One region of the Stutzerimonas tianxiuensis genome, then DNA from elsewhere that is predicted to be linked to it. Evidence: predicted binding sites of a transcription regulator. Region 1 holds the regulator's gene; each other region holds the start of a gene.
What was found. The regulator sigma-54, encoded in region 1, starts transcription at its own class of promoters, with help from an activator protein. The targets are predictions, from matches to a motif close to ANTGGCATNNANNTTGCTNT.

Region 1 (6,204 bases):
GCATGCAGTTCGCGCTTGACCTGGGTTTTGCTTTTTTCCTCGAAACCGTCGAGATCGGAAATATCAGACATGGGGCTGGTCCAGTAGGTAATGCCGCCATGATAACAGCAGCCTGGCGACAGGGCTCAGCCGAGCACAGCTGGCTGCAACTTGATCGAATCAGCGTTGGAGTATGTATGAATGAAGTCGAGGGTATCGGTCCGCACGCGTTGCCAGGCTTGCGTGAACAGGTCGCGAAAATCCTAGAAGAGGCCAGCCGACAAGGGGCCAGTGCCTGTGAAGTCTCGGTCTCGATGGAGCAGGGCCTGTCGACGACGGTTCGTCAGCGGGAAGTGGAAACAGTCGAATTCAATCGCGATCAGGGCTTCGGTATCACGCTTTACGTCGGCCAGCGCAAAGGGTCGGCGAGCACCACCGGCAGCGGCGACGAAGCGGTTCGCGAAACCGTGGCGGCGGCGCTGGCGATTGCCAAACATGCGTCGGCCGACGAATTTGCCGGGCTCGCCGACCCGGCACTGATGGCTCAAGATGTGCCGGATCTGGACCTTTATCATCCCTGGCAGATCGCCCCCGACCAAGCAATCGAACTCGCGCTCAGCTGCGAGGAGTCGGCCTTCGCCACGGACAAACGCATTCTCAATGCCGACGGTACCAGCCTGAGCACGCATCAGGGCTGCCGCGGTTATGGCAATAGCAATGGCTTCATAGGGGCTTACTGCAGCTCGCGTCACAGCCTCAGCTGCGTGATGATCGCCGAGTCCGATGGGCAGATGCAGCGGGACTATCACTACGACGTCTCCCGCGTAGCAGGTGACTTGGCCTCGGCGGAGTCGATTGGCCGGCGTGCTGCCGAGCGCGCCGTTCGCCGCTTGGGCGCGCGTCCCGTACCGACCTGCGATGTGCCGGTGCTGTTTTCTGCGGAGCTTGCTACGGGGCTGTTCGGGCACTTTCTTGCGGCGATTTCTGGAGGCAATCTCTATCGGCAATCGTCCTATCTGGAAGGCTCGCTGGGGCAGACGCTGTTTCCTGAATGGCTCAATCTGGACGAGCGACCGCTTCTGCCTCGTGGTCTGGCCAGCTCGGCATATGACAGCGATGGCTTGGCGACCTATGCCAAGCCGTTTGTCGAAAATGGCCAGCTGGTCTCCTATGTGCTGGGCACCTATTCAGGCCGCAAGCTGGGCATGCCCAGCACCGCCAATGCGGGCGGGGTGCATAACCTGTTCGTTACCCAGGGTAACGAGGACCAGGCTGAGCTTATCCGCCGTATGGGCCGCGGGTTGTTGGTCACCGAGCTGATGGGGCAGGGCTTGAATCTGGTGACCGGGGACTATTCGCGTGGTGCTGGCGGCTTCTGGGTTGAGAACGGCGAAATCCAGTTTCCTGTGCAGGAAGTCACCATTGCGGGCAACCTGCGAGACATGTTCCGCCAGATCGTTGCGGTGGGTTGTGATGTTGAACGGCGCAGTAGCATTCACACCGGGTCGGTATTGATCGAGCGAATGAAGGTGGCGGGGCAGTAGCAATTAGCTGCAAGCGGCATGCAGAGCAACAAGGTAATAACTAGGAGATGCCGGCAGGTATCTGGCCCGAAATAGCGGCCGCGCTAGCAGCGTTATTCACCTTCCTCGAAATAGTCTTCGATCAAGGCGATCATCGCTGCAAGCGCCTCGTGCTCCTGGTCGCCCTGGGTGTGCAGGTGCAGCGTGGTGCCTTTGCTGGCGGCAAGCATCATGACTGCCATGATGCTTTTGCCGTCCACCCTGCTTGCAGGGCTGCGACCGACCCGAATGTCACAGGGAAACTGATTGGCAACTCCGACGAACTTCGCTGCCGCTCGGGCATGCAGGCCAAGCTTGTTGATGATGGTAACTTCGCACGAAGGCATGTGGGTTCCTAAGCCAGGTCGCGATGCCGGACCTGGACGTTCTTCAGAGGTTCGCGCAGCGCTTGGCCCAGCCGCTCGGCCAGATACACCGAACGGTGGTGCCCACCGGTACAGCCAATGGCGACAGTGACATAGGCGCGGTTGCTGGCAGCGAAGCGCGGAAGCCATTTGCTCAGGTAGGCAAGGATGTCCTGAAACATTTCCTCTACGTCCGCCTGCCCGGAGAGATAGTCGATCACGGGCTGGTCCAGTCCGGAAAAATCGCGCAGATCGGCTTTCCAGTAAGGGTTAGGCAAACAGCGCACATCAAACACCAAATCGGCATCGACAGGCATGCCTCGCTTGAAACCGAAGGACTCGAAGAGAAAAGCGGTACCCGGTTCAGGCTTGTTCAGCAGGCGCAGCTTTAGCGTGTCTCGTAGCTGATAGAGATTCAGGTGTGTGGTGTCGATCTTCAGGTCGGCATGATCGATGATGGGCGCTAGAAGCAATTCTTCGTCACGGATAGCTTCGGCTAGGGAGCGGTTCTGATTGGTCAGCGGATGCCGCCGACGCGTCTCTGAAAAGCGTTTCAGCAGCGTCTCGTCCGCCGCATCTAGATAAAGCACATCGCATTGGATGTAGCGGGCACGGACGTCCTCGAGCAGCTCGGGGAAACGTTTCAGCTGACTCGGCAGGTTGCGCGCGTCGATCGACACTGCGACTTGGGGCTGCAGCAACTCTGTGTGCAACAGGGCCCTTTCCGCCAGCTCTGGAAGAAGGCCAGCGGGCAGGTTGTCGATGCAGTAGAAACCATTGTCCTCAAGTACGTTCAGGGCAGTGCTCTTGCCGGATCCAGAGCGCCCACTGACGATGATCAGGCGCATCGAGCAGCGCCGAAGGGCCGGGCTCGGCCACGAGTGATTTGCTGCGCGTAGCCGCAGCAGGTGGTGTGCAGGCAGATAGGGGGCACGTCTCTTTCCTCACTCAGCGTTGGGCGATGGTGGGTTGCTGCGCCCTAGTGACCGTTCTGGATGTCGACCACGGCCTGGTACAGCTCATGACCCGTCGTGGCGCGGCGTAGCCGGTCACGAACTTCCTCGCGGTCCAGCATGCTTGCAATCTGACGGAGTAGCTCGAGATGTTCGTCGGTGGCTGCCTCCGGCACCAACAATACAAACAAGAGGTCGACAGGCGCGCCGTCGATGGCGTCGAAGTCCACCGGTGTATCGAGCTTCAGCACTGCACTGAGCGGTGATGTGCAGCCAGGCATACGGCAGTGCGGTATCGCGATGCCGTTGCCGAAGCCGGTGGAGCCAAGTTTTTCCCGGGCGATGAAGCTTTCGAAAATCGCTTGGCTGTCGATATCGGGCAGGTCCGCGCCGAGAACCTTGGCAATCTGTTCCAGGACACGCTTTTTGCTGCCGCCCGGAACGCTAACCAGGGCGCGTCCGGGGGTCAGTATGTTTTCAATACGGATCATGATGGGTCAGCGAGCCAGGGCGCCCTGATGGTGGTCGAGCTGCTTTTCTTTATGTTTGATCAATTGCCGATCGAGTTTGTCGGCAAGCAAGTCGATGGCTGCGTACATATCCTCATGCTCGGCATTGGCAACGACCTCTCGCCCCGCTACGTGCAGCGTGGCCTCGGCCTTTTGCCTGAGCTTTTCGACTTGAAGGATGACTTGTACGGCAATGATGCGGTCGAAATGGCGTTCTATCCGCTCGAATTTCTCCTCGACGTAGTCACGCAGGGCTTCAGTGATTTCAAGGTGAAGGCCAGTGATGTTGACTTGCATACTGCATCTCCTATTGCCACGTGCGAATTGACGGGCTGAACACCCGTCGCCGGAACAAATCCACCAGGTCGCCTGGTGTTACATCAACCGCTTGCGCTCGCTTGAGGGTGCGATCCCGAGTGACTCGCGGTACTTGGCTACGGTGCGGCGCGCAACTTGAATCCCTTGTGCTTCCAGTAGACCAGCGATCTTGCTGTCGCTCAATGGCTTTTTCTGGTTTTCCGCGGCTACCAGTTTCTTGATGATTGCGCGAATGGCGGTGGATGAGCACTCGCCGCCTTCAGCAGTGCTCACATGGCTCGAGAAGAAGTATTTGAGTTCGTAGATGCCGCGGGGCGTGTGCATGAACTTCTGCGTGGTGACCCGTGAGATCGTCGACTCATGCATGCCCACCGCTTCGGCGATATCGTGCAACACCAGTGGTTTCATGGCTTCGTCGCCATGTTCGAAAAAGCCACGCTGGTGTTCGACGATTTGGGTGGCCACTTTCATCAGCGTTTCGTTGCGGCTGAGCAGGCTTTTGATGAACCAGCGGGCTTCTTGAAGCTGGTTGCGCATGAAGGTGTTGTCGGCGCTCGAGTCGGCACGTTTGACGAACCCGGCATACTGAGCGTTCACCCGCAGGCGCGGCATCGCCTCCTGATTCAGTTCGACCAACCAGCGGCCATTGTGCTTGCGCACGATTACGTCAGGCACGACATACTCAGGCTCTCCGGCTTCGATCTGCGAGCCCGGGCGCGGATTGAGGCTCTGGATCAAGTCGATGATCTGGCGCAGCTCGTCTTCTTTGAGCTTCATGCGACGCATCAGCAGGCTGTAGTCACGCACGCCAAGAATATCCAGGTGATCGCTGACCAAGCGCACCGCTTCGCTTAGCCACTCGGTACGCTCGGGGAGCTGGCGAAGCTGCAGCAGCAGGCATTCGCGCAAGTCGCGCGCGCCGATGCCGGCGGGCTCGAACTGCTGGATGCGGCGTAGCACCACTTCGACCTCATCGAGTTCGATTCCAAGTTCCGGGTCAAACGACTCGAGGACTTCCTCGAGCGTTTCGTCGAGATAACCCTGGGGGTTGATGCAGTCGATCAGGGTGGCTGCTATGAGACGGTCGGTGTCGCTCATCGGTGCGAGGTTGAGCTGCCAGAGCAAGTGGCTTTGCAGGCTTTCCCCTGATGATGTGCGGGTAGTGAAATCCCATTCATCATCGTCGTTGCTCGGCAGGCTGCTGGCGCTGGTCTGGTAGATGTCTTCCCAGGCGGTGTCGACTGGAAGCTCGTTGGGGATACGGTCGGCCCAATCGCCGTCCTCGAGGTTCTCCACCGTGTTGATGGGCTCCTCGTAATGATTGTCGGGCTCGCTGTGCTCGGGCGAGTCGGTCGTCGGGCTTTCGCTTTTCTTTTCGATCGACTCGGCCATCGGGTCGGAGTTATCGAAATCTTCTCCGTCTTCTTCGCGCTCGAGCATGGGGTTGGAATCCAGCGCCTCCTGAATCTCCTGCTGAAGATCGAGTGTGGATAGCTGGAGCAATCGTATGGCTTGTTGCAGCTGCGGTGTCATCGTCAGCTGCTGGCCCATCTTCAGGACTAGCGATGGTTTCATGGCAGAGGACTTCGAACCTTGTTTGCCGGCGCAACCGCGCCTGTTCCGATTTCGCTGGCGCCGCGCGCCGATGTAAGCAAATTATATGCCTGGCAACGAAGCCTTTGCCTAGCCCTGTAGGTGCGTAGAGCAGAAAAAACCGCTATCAAAGTCGGAATTCGTGTCCCAGATAGACTTCCTTCACCAGTTGGTTGGCGAGGATGGTCTCTGCATCGCCCTCGGCGATCAACTGGCCGTCATTCACGATATAGGCGGTTTCACAGATATCCAGAGTTTCGCGGACGTTGTGATCGGTGATTAGGACGCCGATGCCCTTGGCCTTGAGATGATGGATGATCTGCTTGATGTCGCCGACCGAAATAGGGTCAACGCCGGCAAAGGGTTCATCGAGCAGGATGAACTTGGGCGCCGTGGCCAGCGCGCGGGCAATTTCAACGCGGCGCCGTTCGCCACCCGATAGGCTCATGCCGAGACTGTCGCGGATGTGATGGATGTGAAATTCCTGCAGCAGACCTTCCAGCGCCTGTTGGCGGCCGTTGCGGTCAAGGTCCTTGCGCGTCTCCAGGATGGCCATGATGTTGTCGGAGACCGAAAGCTTGCGAAAGATCGATGCTTCCTGCGGTAGGTAACCAATGCCCGCGCGTGCACGGCCATGCATGGGGAGGTGCGTCACATCCTGGTCGTCGATCAGTACACGGCCCTGATCGGCTTTGACCAATCCCACGATCATGTAGAAGCAAGTGGTTTTGCCGGCGCCGTTAGGCCCCAGCAGTCCGACGATCTGTCCGCTTTCGATGGACAGGCTGACATCACGTACGACCTGACGGCTCTTGTAGCTCTTCGCCAAATGCTGGGCCTTGAGAATCGCCATTACTCGGGCTGCTCCGTTGCCGGCTCTTTCTTGCGAGGCTGGATGACCATGTCCACGCGTGGGCGGGGTGTG
Region 2 (6,204 bases), on a different contig from region 1:
CTGCAGCGCGACAATCAGCAGCGCTACAAGGCCACGCTGTACAAGATGGTCGAGCTGCAGCGGCGCGAACTGGCCGTGGCCGAGCAGGCCCTGGTGCGTATTCAGCAGGAGCTGCTGCAGGCCATGCGCAGCGAGAAGGTGGTTGAGCATGTGATCGACGCCAAGATGCAGCAGTGGCAGCAGCTGCTTATGGCGCAGGAACAGAAAATTCAGGACGGTCTGGCCGCGCAGACCTGGTGGCGCAATCAGATCGCCTGAGTAGGAGTGCCTGAACACGGCGCTTGGAAACGGCGTCAGGCGGCCCGCCTGTCAGCCCCAGCAAAAAAACATTTAAGGTTTGCGCCTTAGCGGTCGCTTGTTTGGCAGTAACCACTGAGTTGGAACGAAATCATGGAAATCAGCCGGCAGTTCAAGCCCGCCATTGCAATGCCCACCGAGACCGCTTCGGCGCGTCCGGCCAGTGCGCGCCCCACGGCCCAGCCTGCTGCGCGTCCGGCCACAAGCCTGCCGCTGGAGCAGATGCACGACGCCCTGCGCGCCATGCCCGAGGTCGATCTGGACCGGGTGGCGGCCATCAAGCAAGCGCTGCAGCGCGGCGAGATCTCTACCGACGTGGGTGATCTGGCCAGCAGCATGCTCAGCTATCACCGCGGAAACGATGCGTGAGCCAGCGCGATAAGCTGCTGGCAGTCGTCGATGACGATCTCCAGCAGGATTGCGGCGATTACCTCGCCTTGCGCGAGCTGATGCAGGCGCTCTACGGACGTCTGCTCGAGCGCGACGTGCCGGAGATCGACCGCATCAACCTGCAGATCACCGTGCGCGTCGAAGCCATCGCCGCGCGCGCCCAGCGACGCAGCAAGGTGCTCGCGGCTTTCGGTCTGGAAACCTCGGGTGTTGGCATGCGCCGCCTGCTGTCCAGCTGCACGGGTGAGCGCGGTGACTCCCTTCAGCAGCATTGGCGGCAAGTCGGTGATCTCGCTGTGCAGTGTCAGCAATTCAACGAGCACAACGGCAAGCTGCTCGCCATGCATCACGACATTCTTCAGCAGCTGCTCGCCTGTGGGCAGGATGCGCGGCTGTATTCGCCGCAGGCCTATTGAGGCGCAAAGACATTCGTCCGCGCTTCTGCGGATTCTCAGCTCCCGTTAGCGGCTTCAGCCACAGCTCCCTTCAGCCGTACGCCCTCCATGTAGCGCAGCGCCGCCAGCGTGCCGTGAACAAAACCCAGATAAGTCACCTCGGTGACCCGCTTGAATTCCGCGGCGCTGGTCTTGTAGACCGGCCCAAAGACCGTGGCCATGGCGGCATTGACCCATATCTCGATCGGGCCCAGCTCCGCTTCAGCGATCCACACCACGACAGCTTGTAAGAGGCGCCTTGCCGCGACAGGCCTATCGTCGCCATCAAGGAATTAATCCTTTTCGGTTTGGCCTTTAACTACCTCACTGCTGACGTCGCCTTTACAGACAGATGCTCCGCCCGCGTCGAGGCGGAAACGGCACTTCCCCGTTTCCTAGTCCTGTCATGTTGCGGAAGCCTTTTTTCTGCATGCCGTTTGCTGGAAGGCCCATATCGCGGGCGTTTCAGACCTGGCATGCAATCTGCTCTAGAAACAACAAGAGGGGATGGTGATGGCTATAAATTCCGATTACGTACAGCAGATGTCGACGCAGTTGGCGACTTACGAAGTTCAGTCGTCGCTGGATCGGCTTAACCGCAACGAGTCCCGCTACAAGGCCCAGCGTGAAGCGCTGAATTCGCTGCGCACGTCGATGACGACCTTCAAGTCCGCCATCACCAAGCTCAACAGCAGCACATCGAGCATGTTGACCAACAGTGCAACCTTCAGTCAGGAGGGTTATGCCACGGCTAGCGTGGGCACTACCGCAACGGCCGGTACCTATGACTTTTTCGTCGAGCGCCTGGCCAGCAAGCAGCAGGTCGCGGTACAGGGCTTGGTCGATGGCAGCCTGAGCGGCACCCTGACGCTGAATGCCCAATCGTTCGACCTCAGCCAGTACGCCACGCTTGGCGATGCCGCCACGGCGATCAACGACGCCGGTCTCGGTGTGCAAGCGACCCTGGTGCGCAGCAACGGCGCGGTCAGTCTGGTCGTCAGCAGTGAGCAAACCGGCGCCGCCAATGCCTTCAGCCTCAGCATGGCGGGCAACGCTGCCGCGACCACGACCGCGCTATCGACTGCCCAGGACGCGATGGTTCGTATGGGTGGCAGCTATGGCGCGGGCGGCATCGAGCTGACCAGCGCCAGCAACACTTTTACTGACGTCATCGACGGCGTAAGCCTGACCGTGAGCAAGACGCATGCGGCGACCGACACCCCGCTGACCGTCACGGTGGGCCAGGACAAAGCCGGCACACAGGCCAAGGCACAGACATTCATCGACGCCTTCAACGCCCTGATGACCAGTTTCGATTCGCTGACCGCCAGCGGCAGCGGCAGCGATAGCGCCAAACGCGGCGCCCTGGCCGGCGATTCCAGCGTGCGTTCCATCGAAAGCCGCCTCAACAGCCTGTTGCGTGCCGACTTCGGCGGCAAGAGCCTGATCGAATTCGGCATCAGCGCCGACCGTAACGGCAAGCTGACGATCGATGCCAAGCGTTTCGAGGCCGCCGTAGCCAACGATCCTGCGGGCTTCGAGGAGCTGTTCACCGGCACCGACAAGCTGCTGGAGAGCATGGACAAGACTGTTGCCAGCTACACCAGCAGCACCAACGGCCTGCTGAAGAGCCGCATGGACACGCTGGACATGAGCCTGCGCCGCATCGACGAGCAGTTCGAGACGCTCCAGCAGCAGTACGACACCCATTACAGCCGCTACCTGCGGCAGTTCACCAGCATGATGCAGACCATGCAGAGCATGGAGCAGACCAGCGGAATGTTCTCGATGCCCACCACATCGCAAGCTAACGGATTGTTCTCATGAACAGCTATCACCCCAACGACAGTTATGACAGCTACCGCTCGGTAGACCTCGAGGCACGTGCTGCCTCGGCTTCGCCCTACGAACTGGTGCTGGTGCTGATGGACGGCCTGCTGGACGAGCTGGCCCGCGCCCGCGGCCACATCGAGCACAAACGGTACCAGCAGAAGGGCGTATCGCTGGAAAAGTGCATGAACATCCTCAACGGCCTCAACGGTGCGCTCGATGAAGAGGGCGGCGGCGAGGTGGTTCAAGGGCTGGCGCGGCTGTACGAGTACTGCATCTACCGGCTCTCGGACGTCAGCGTGTCGCTGTCGCTGGAAGGGCTGGACGAAGTGATCAACCTGCTCGGCATTCTCCGAGAGGGCTGGGAGGGCGTCAGTGCCGCCCGTAAGTGACAGCGAGCGCCTGATGGCGCTGCACGGCGAATTGCAGGCGGCGTTGCAGAGCAATGACTGGACCGCCGTGGCCACGGTTGATGCGGCGATTCGTCAGTGTCTCGAAACACTGGCCGGTCGGCTTGAACTGGACGAGCCGACGCACGCGGCCAAGAGCCGCCTCAAGCAGCTCCACGGGGAAGGCCTGCAAGCCTGCGCCGAAGAGTGCGAGCGTCTGCGCCTGCTGCTGTTGAACCACCTCGAGCACGCCGAAGGGCGTGCCGCCTACCAGCGCATTGATATGTTCCAAGCCGGAGACAAGGGATGATGATCCAGTCGATATCAGCAACGCGTACGGCAGCCAGTGGCGAATCCGCGGTGCCGGTTGCTGCGCGTGCGAGCCACGGCGGGCAGGCCACTGTTGGTCAAGCCATGGCTGGCAATGCCATGCGCGGTTTCGGCGAGCGCATGCTGCTGGCGTCGAGCGCGGGTGACGATCTGTCTTCCGAAATTGCTGCCCCCTCGCTGCAAGGCCCACTGCCGGTGTTGGCGGCCGAGCAGGGTCAGGTGCTGCAGGCAGACGGCAGTGTCAGCCAGGGCAATGAAGCGCCCCAGGAGTTGACCCCTGAGCAATGGTTGCTGGGCATGATCGATCAGCAACTGGCCGAAATTCAGGCGCGTGATGCAGCACAGCCGGGCGCCGCGCCTGCGCCACAGGCGCTTCCGCAAGCCACCACAGCGACCCCCGACGATCTGCTGAGCGCATTGCCGGGGCAGATCCAGATGACTGACGCCCCGCTCAATGCGGTGCCGGGCGATTCGCTGGACATCGCAAAGATGACCGTTCAGGGCCGCACCGTTGAGCTGAACCCGGTGGCGACGGCCATGCCCAAGCCCATCGTCGAGATGAGTGTCGGCCAATCCCTGGCCGCCGCAGTCACGTCGGCCGATGCCATGCCGGCTGCGTCGCTGGACTCACTTCTGGAGGTCGCTGAGCCACTGGAAGCGGGCGACCCTCTGGCCGCGACGGTCGAGCGCGGACAAGGCGCGCCGCTGCAGTCTGCGGACCGTGCGCTGAAGTTGCAGGCACCGGAGGCCAAGTGGGGCGAGCAGATGCTCCACGCCTTGCGCGAAAACGTCGATCTGCAAATCCAGCAGAAGATCCAGAGCGCCACCATTCGCCTCGACCCACCCGAACTGGGCAGCATGGAAATCCTGCTCAGCCACGAGTCGGGTCGGCTAAACGTACAACTGTCCGCAGCGAACGCCGATGTGGCGCGCCTGCTGCAGCAAACCAGTGACCGTCTGCGCCAGGAGCTGGTGGGCCAGCATTTCGTCCAGGTCAACGTGCAGGTCGGCGCCGACAGCGGCGGTCAGCAGGGCCAGCAGCGCCAACGTCCCGTGCTGGCAGGGGAAGAAACACCTCTGGCGGCCCGCCCGCATGAGCAGGCGCCGGAACGGGAAAGTGCCCGGCCCCGTGATGTTCTGGTGACGGTCTGAGCCGATTCAACCTAATTAGCCATTTTGTGAGTGTGTTATGTCGACGCCCCGTATTGTTCTGCTGATGCTGTTGCTCAACGTCCTGACCGTTGCCGGTGGCGTTGGCGCCAGCTACTGGCTGCTCAAGCCCGGCCTGGAAGGCTCCAGCTCGGGCGAAGTCGCGGAGGCTGAACCGGTCGAGCCTTCGGAGTACGTGTTCTTCCCGGTGCAGAAAATCATCGTCAGCGTGCGCGGCGACGGACGTGAGCACTACTTCGTGCTGGACCTGGCACTGCAGGCGGAGGTATCTGACGAGCCACCGAAATTCGAGCAGGCCGAGCCCATCGTGCGTAACTCGGTGGTGGGCTACCTGTCGTCCCTGCCTTTCGATGAATTGCGTGGGTTGAAGATCGGCGAGCTGCAGGAGCGTCTGGAGAAGGCGCTCTTCGCCGACTTCGCCGGCAAGAACGCAGCGGTGCCCTTCGAGCACGTGCTGGTCAACAAGCTAATCGTGCAGTAAAGGCCCCGCCATGAGTGCCACTTGCCCCATCGACTACTACGGCGCTACGCCGGCTGCCCCTTCGGTGTTCGCACCGGCGGTCGAGCAGCGTTGGCTGATGCAGTACCTGCCGCTGGTCAAACGCATCGTTCGCCAGCTGTCACTGCAGGCCAACCAGGTGCTCGACCGCGAGGACATGGAGCAGATCGGCATGATGGGGCTGCTCGAAGGTTTGCGTCGTTACGGCGAGCCGGACGAAGGCTTCGGCAAGTTCGCGTCCCTGCGTATTCGTGGCGCGATTCTTGATGAGCTGCGCCGCCAGGACTGGCGTCCGCGCCAGGTTCGCCAACAGGCACACAAGGTGCGCGATGCGATCCGCGACCTGTCACGACAGCTGGGCCACGAACCCAGCGACGAGGAAATCAAGGCCCACACCGGCCTTGATGAAAAGGAGTACCAGGCGTACCTCTGTGCGGATTCATCAGAGGCCATCGAGAGCCTCGACGAGCTGCTGCAGAGCGGCCACGAGCATTTCCCGGACACCACCGAGCTGTTCGAGGAGCGTCTGATCAAGGAGCGCGTCTTGGCGCAGGCGCTGGCACGGCTGGACGAGCGTGAGCGCCTGGTGCTGACGCTGTATTACCAGCACGAACTGAGCCTGAAAGAAATTGCCCTGGTGCTGGAAGTCAGCGATGCCCGGGTCTGTCAGCTGAGCAAACAGGCGATCGGCAAGGCCTGCCGATTCCTAACCGAGAGAAGTCAGTAGTCATGCAGAAAGTATTAGGCGCCTTCATCATCATCGGCTGCGTGCTGGGCGGCTACGCCATGGCGCACGGCGACATGCGCATGCTCTGGCAACCGGCCGAGGTGGTCATCATTCTCGGCGCCGCGCTTGGCAGTCTGG
Region 3 (6,204 bases), on a different contig from region 1:
GCCGGTCAGCGCGTAAATGTTGCCGAAGGTCGTGCCAAACTCGTCATTGAAAAAGGGGCCTTGCACACCGGCAGGCAAGGTGTGGCGAATGTCACCAATCTTTTTACGGATCTGATACCAAAGATCCGGAATCTGCTCGGAGCGCATCGAATCGCGGGCCATGAACGTCACGTTGGATTCGCCGGGCCGTGAGAAGGACACGATGCGCTCGTACTCACCCGTCTCCATCAGCTTTTTTTCGATACGTTCGGTGACCTGCTGCGAAACCTCTTCTGCGGTGGCGCCAGGCCACTGGGTCCGAATCACCATCGCCTTAAAGGTAAAGGGTGGGTCTTCACTCTGACCAAGTTTGGTGTAGGAAAGCGCCCCTACCACGGCCATCAGCAGCATCAGATAGACAACGATCTGCCGGTTGCCCAGCGCCCATGCGGAGAGATTGAAGCGCATCCTGATTACTCCTGCGCCGCCAGCTCGACCGGACGATTATCACGATCGACCGCCTTCACCGACTGGTTCTCGTGGAGCATCTGAACACCGGCGAGAACAACCCAGTCATCAGCCTGCAGCCCCTTTAGGATGGGCACAGCAGAGTCACCAAAGGCCCCCGTCTGCACGGCAACGCGCTCCAGCGTGGCGTCCTCCTTGACTCGCCAGACGTAAGCCTTGCCCTGCTCGGCTGTGACCGCTGAAAGTGGTACAGCCAAGGGCACCTCGCCATTGTTGCGTATTGAGACCAGTGCGCTCTGGCCAAGCTCGGCAGGCACCTCGGCGTCATCGAAGGCGACACGCGCAGAGTAGGTGCGCGACTGCGGGTCCGCAGCCGGCGACAGTTCGCGAATGTGACCGGCATAGGTTTTACCCGGCTGCGACCAGATTTCCACCGATACAGGCTGGCCGACCGAGTAGCGATCCAGTGCCTGTTCCGGCAGGTTGATCGCCACCTCGCGCTCGCCATCGGCAGCTAGGACGAAGGCCGTCTGGCCGGCGCCAACAACCTGCCCCACCTCAACCTGGCGCTGGGCAACCACACCGTCGTGCGTTGCGCGCAAGATGGCGTAGCCAACCTGGTTGTTGGCGACGTCGAATTCCGCTCGCGCTTGCTGCAGGCGCGCCTGGGCGGAGCGATAGGCATTTTCAGAAGAGTCGAATTGCGAGCGGCTGACCAGTTGGCGATCCATCAAGGTCTTGTAGCGCTCATGCTCGGCGCGAGCGACCCGCAGGTTGGCCTCGGCCGCCGCCACCTGAGCACGGATGCCCTCAAGCTGGAGTCGCACGTCCTGCGGGTCGAGCTTGGCCAAGGGCTGGTCCTTGCGCACCCGCTCGCCGGCCTCGACCATCCGTTCGGTGACCTTGCCGCCGATACGAAACGCCAGCTCAGGTTCGTAGCGTGCATGCACCTCACCCGGATAGCTTTCGAAGGCTTCACTGGCGGGCTGCGGCTGAACCACCATCACGGGCCGCGTAGAGAGCTGCTCGGGTTCGCCATTGCCACAACCGGCCAGCAAGGCGAAACCAAAAGCACCGAGGAAGGGCAAGGCATGTCGGAACACGTCGAATCTCTCTCTGTCGCAAGGTGGGTTCTAATACTTATACTGCGCGGTATAGTAAAAATACCGAACTCACCAGTCTAGTATTAAAAACACCCATGACCGACAGCTCACCCGCATCGTCCGGCCCAGGCCGCCCAAAGGACCCCGCCAAGCGCGAGGCAATCCTCGCGGCTGCCCAAACCCTGTTTCTCGGCAATGGCTATGAAGGCAGCAGCATGGACGCCATCGCCGCCGAAGCCGGCGTGTCGAAGCTCACGCTGTACAGCCACTTCAAGGACAAGGAGGCGCTGTTCGGCGCAGCGGTAAAGGCAACCTGCGAAACGCGTCTGCCGCGCCGGCTGTTCGTGCTGGAGGATGGGAGTGAGTTCCGCTCGGTCCTGCTAGACATTGCCCAGGCTTTTCACGAGCTGGTCATCAGCCCCGAATCCATCGGTCTGCACCGGCTGATGGTAGCCATGGCGGCGCAGAACCCGACGCTGTCGCGGATGTTCTTCGATGCAGGCCCGCAGAAGCTGCTGCTCGATCTGGAGCAGTTGCTAGACCAGGCGCACCGCCGCCAGTTGCTGGATGTGCCCGAACCGATGCGCGCCGCGGAACATTTTTGTTCGTTGATCAAAGGCGCCGCACACTTCCGTCTGCTGATCGGCTATGCCGAGCGACTGGACGCCGAAGACGGCAAGCGGCATGTCGAGGATTGCGTTGGCCTGTTCATGCGCGCTTATGCGGACCAGCCCCGTACGGTCGACTGAAGCAGCAGCCTGTGTCCCGCAGCGGAAAACAAGCCCTGCTTCTCAGGAACAGCCAGCCGCGTCGGCGGCCAGCATGAGTGCCCTTAATCGTGGCTCAGGGCACCGATCCGGTGAATAGACAGGTCCGCACCATTGAACTCATCTTCCTGACTCAGGCGGATGCCGACCGCTGCCTTTAGCACGCCATAGACGAGAAAGCCGCCAACCAGCGCAACCAGCACACCGACGCCTGTGCCGATCACCTGGCTGATGATGCTGATGCCGCCCAGCCCACCCAACGCGTGCTGACCAAAGATTCCACAAGCCAGCCCGCCCCAGACGCCGCAGAGGCCGTGTAATGGCCAGACACCGAGCACATCGTCGATCTTCCATTTGGCCTGCGCCGCAGTGAATGCCCAGACAAACAGGGCGCCAGCCACTATGCCCGTAGCCAGCGCACCGACTGGGTGCATCAGATCTGATCCTGCACAGACTGCTACCAGCCCAGCCAAGGGCCCGTTATGCAGAAAGCCCGGGTCGTTGCGGCCGACCGCCCATGCCGCCGCGGTTCCTCCAACCATCGCCATCAGCGAGTTGATCGCCACCAGCCCGCTGACGCCCCCAAGGGTCTGGGCGCTCATCACGTTGAAGCCGAACCAGCCGACGATGAGAATCCACGATCCCAGCGCAAGAAACGGAATGTTCGAGGGCGCGAAGGCCACCAAACGGCCGTCACGGTATCGACCATTACGGCGGCCGAGCAGGATCACTGCGCCGAACGCCAGCCAGCCACCCATACCGTGCACCACTACCGAACCGGCGAAATCGTGGAACGGCGCACCAAACTGCGCTTCCAGCCAAGCCTGAACGCCAAAGTTGCCGTTCCACATCATCCCTTCAAAAAACGGATAGATGAACGCAACGATCAACAAGGTGGCGCAGAGCTGTGGCCCGAATTTGGCGCGCTCGGCGATGCCGCCGGAGATGATCGCGGGTATTGCAGCGGCGAATGTCAGCAGGAAGAAGAACTTGACCAATGAATAGCCATTCTCGGCGATCAGCTGGTCGGCCGGCTGCAGAAAGGTCACGCCATACGCAACCCAGTAGCCGATGAAGAAATACGCCAATGTCGAGACGGCAAAATCGGCGATGATTTTCGACAGCGCATTGACCTGATTTTTCAGGCGTACGGTGCCGACCTCCAGAAAGGCAAAACCGGCATGCATTGCCAGGACCATCACCGCGCCCATCAGGATGAACAGGGTGTTGGCACCGTGAATCAGCACTTCTACCGCACTGCTTGGGTTATCCATCTACTACGTCCTATGGTAAGCGCACCAAAACAGCAAACCGCCCCCGTTGCACGCACCAACATGCATCACGGGTAAGCGGGGGTTTGCTATGAACTGTTGCGGCGGACTTGCAGGATTTTCATCCCCGACAAACCAAAGCGTTAATTTTCAAACACTTAGGGTTAATCCCGCCTGGCTCAGCGGCAGATCGTTGCGCCATTTAGGGGCCACGTTCCAGCCGCACGCACCAGACAAATGCAAGTGGTGTACCAACGAAACGGCGGCGCGAGCGATTTTAGCGCAGCGGATGTCCGTCGGAGCTGGCGAGCCAGGCGAGGACGACAGCCATCGAGGTTACAAAGCAGAGAGCGTGCGGTATTCGTCCTGCGCCAGCTGATCGGTCAGACCGCTGACGAAGTCCTGAAGCATGCGGCAGCGGTAGTAGAACTCCCACAACGCCTGGTCTTCACTTCCCTGAGGATGCGCTTTCAGCGACTCGTGATAGGCCTTGATCAGCTGACTGGGCAGGCGCCGGGCAAGCATTTGCAGGTGCGGCTCGCTACGGCAACCGCCTTCCGTCAATGCCCGGAAGGTCTCCGGAGCGACGGCCAGCAGCGGCGCGTAGGCGTCCAGCAGCCCCTGGAGAATTCGGTAGCCCTGCAACTGCAAGGTTTCAACTTCGCGGTGACAGAACACGTGATCCATCGCGACATCCTTGAAGGTCTGCACAATGGCGTTTGGCAGACTTGCGTCTTCCAGCAGCGCGCGGTCCAGCGTGCCGTCGTAGACCACTTCGATATGCTCGATAAATTGCTGCGCGGCGTGCTGCACCAGCGGGTGGACCATATTCACCCGCAGCCAGATGAAGAATTCGCCAACCTTGTTGATCGTCTCTTTGACAGCACGCGCCTGGGCGTACTCGACCATGCTGCGAAAGCTGCGGCCGGTATTCGCGATCGGCTCGTCGGGCGAGCCGTGCTCGGTGAACTTGTCGATCAGCAGCTGTGACAACTGCTCAATGGTGAAGATGCCCTTCTCCACCGAGTCTTCGATATCGGCAAGGCAATAGGCGATATCATCGGCCGCCTCCATGATGTAGGCGACCGGGTGACGCGTGCCTGGTTGCAGCCCCAACGCGGCCTGCAGATCGTCGACAAAAAATTCCTCTGAAAGGTAGAAGCCTGGCTTCTTCAACAGATAGGCGCCGGGTGTTCCCTTGGCCGGCTTGGGCGCATAAGCGGCGCGCACGTATTTCAACAGGCCCGCCGTCTGTGTGTAGGTCAGGTTAAGCCGAAGCAGGCTGACGACTAAGCGAATCGCCTGAGCGTTGCCTTCGAACTGTTCGAGGTCGATCAGCATACGACTGCGCAATTCGCTATTGCCTTCACCGTTGGGGACAGCGGCGTCGAACAGCGTGCTCAGATTCCGCTTGAACCACTCGCCAATGGCAAACTCGCCAAAGTGCCCAAACGGTGGGTTGCCGATGTCGTGCATCAGGCACGTCATTTCAACGAGGCTTTCCAGCGCACCTTCCAACCCATCCAGGCCGTATTGCGTCGCCCGCTCACCGAGCTGTTTATACAGGGTGCGCACAATGAAGCGACCCGTCTGCTGGACTTCAAGTGAGTGGGTCAAACGGCTGCGCACCGCTGCGTTGCGCTCCAGCGGGAAGACCTGAGTCTTCTGCTGTAAACGCCGCACAGCGGCGGAGTTGATAATGCGACCGCGGTCGCTCTCAAGCTGGTCGATGACCAATGACAGATCACCTTCGGAGGCTTTGAGACCCGGTTCGACGCGCCCATAAGGCCGCTGACGGGAAATCTTGTCCTTGAAGTTCACAGACCGCGGCATGATTCGAACTCGTTAAACGACGGAATCGCGAGCCTAGCGCGGCCCAGCGGCTTTACCAAGCGATCAGGCGCCAACTGCGCTTGTCGTTTAGAATCGCCCGCTCAGCTTGAGGAGCAGACATGGGCCGATCGGAGTTTCATCAGCAACACGCCGAACGAGCGACCGCCGAAGCGCGACGGCTACTTGAACAACGGCAAGCCTTGGGCGCACGCTGGCTGGGCTGGGTGGCCACCGAGCTTTATCACCTCAAGCCGCCAGAGTTCGCCGCCATGGTGCGCCGCGAGCTGGCCCGTCTCAATGAAGGCTGAAGCCAGCCCCATAGCTCACCTGTCCAGATCAGGGCGCCCTCATGCAATGGCCGGTTGAAGGTCCCTTCCTACGCGACCAGCTGCTGCGACTGCCGGGTACAGAGAAGCCTTCAGCCATCGACAAGCAGCTGGCGATGGGCGAAGTCTGGCTCAATCTCAACGGGCTACAGGGCGACCGTGTCGCCGATCACCGTTTCCATGGCGGGCCGGATCGCAGCGTTTGCCACTATCCGGCCGAGCACTACTCTCACTGGCGCAAGCTTTATCCGCAGCTGTCGGCCATTGGTCCCGCCGCGTTTGGCGAAAATCTCTCCACGCTGGGCCTGGATGAACGACAGGTATGCATCGGGGATCGCTTTCGCTGGGGCGATGCCGTGATCGAAGTAAGCCAGCCCCGCTCGCCTTGTAGCAACCTGGACCGGCGACACAGCGCCCGTGGCCTCGCCCGCCATATGGCCAAAAGTGGCCGAACCGG

Region 2: a site for sigma-54 is predicted at 1,592-1,611, ahead of fliD (flagellar filament capping protein FliD). Genes of this name have one in related genera too.
Region 3: a site for sigma-54 is predicted at 3,825-3,844, ahead of ACSSNI_RS09945 (ammonium transporter). Genes of this name have one in related genera too.

The regions. Positions count from the first base shown of each region.
Region 1 covers NZ_JBPVWS010000005.1:16,958-23,161, reverse strand. The annotation lists gene yjgA (ribosome biogenesis factor YjgA) at 1-71, opposite strand, end outside; gene pmbA (metalloprotease PmbA) at 177-1,523, shown strand; gene ACSSNI_RS08210 (HPr family phosphocarrier protein) at 1,616-1,888, opposite strand; gene rapZ (RNase adapter RapZ) at 1,897-2,754, opposite strand; gene ptsN (PTS IIA-like nitrogen regulatory protein PtsN) at 2,886-3,350, opposite strand; gene hpf (ribosome hibernation-promoting factor, HPF/YfiA family) at 3,357-3,665, opposite strand; gene ACSSNI_RS08190 (RNA polymerase factor sigma-54) at 3,744-5,261, opposite strand; gene lptB (LPS export ABC transporter ATP-binding protein) at 5,407-6,132, opposite strand; gene lptA (lipopolysaccharide transport periplasmic protein LptA) at 6,132-6,204, opposite strand, start outside.
Region 2 covers NZ_JBPVWS010000012.1:73,555-79,758, reverse strand. The annotation lists gene ACSSNI_RS15800 (flagellar export protein FliJ) at 1-258, shown strand, start outside; gene flgM (flagellar biosynthesis anti-sigma factor FlgM) at 391-666, shown strand; gene flgN (flagellar export chaperone FlgN) at 663-1,103, shown strand; partial or broken gene ACSSNI_RS15785 (SDR family oxidoreductase) at 1,148-1,345, opposite strand; gene fliD (flagellar filament capping protein FliD) at 1,635-2,948, shown strand; gene fliS (flagellar export chaperone FliS) at 2,945-3,343, shown strand; gene ACSSNI_RS15770 (hypothetical protein) at 3,327-3,650, shown strand; gene ACSSNI_RS15765 (flagellar hook-length control protein FliK) at 3,647-4,822, shown strand; gene ACSSNI_RS15760 (flagellar basal body-associated FliL family protein) at 4,860-5,321, shown strand; gene ACSSNI_RS15755 (FliA/WhiG family RNA polymerase sigma factor) at 5,332-6,066, shown strand; gene motA (flagellar motor stator protein MotA) at 6,069-6,204, shown strand, end outside.
Region 3 covers NZ_JBPVWS010000006.1:131,960-138,163, reverse strand. The annotation lists gene ACSSNI_RS09960 (efflux RND transporter permease subunit) at 1-447, opposite strand, end outside; gene ACSSNI_RS09955 (efflux RND transporter periplasmic adaptor subunit) at 453-1,550, opposite strand; gene ACSSNI_RS09950 (TetR/AcrR family transcriptional regulator) at 1,646-2,299, shown strand; gene ACSSNI_RS09945 (ammonium transporter) at 2,383-3,591, opposite strand; gene dgt (dGTPase) at 3,925-5,421, opposite strand; gene ACSSNI_RS09935 (hypothetical protein) at 5,541-5,729, shown strand; gene ACSSNI_RS09930 (MOSC domain-containing protein) at 5,771-6,204, shown strand, end outside.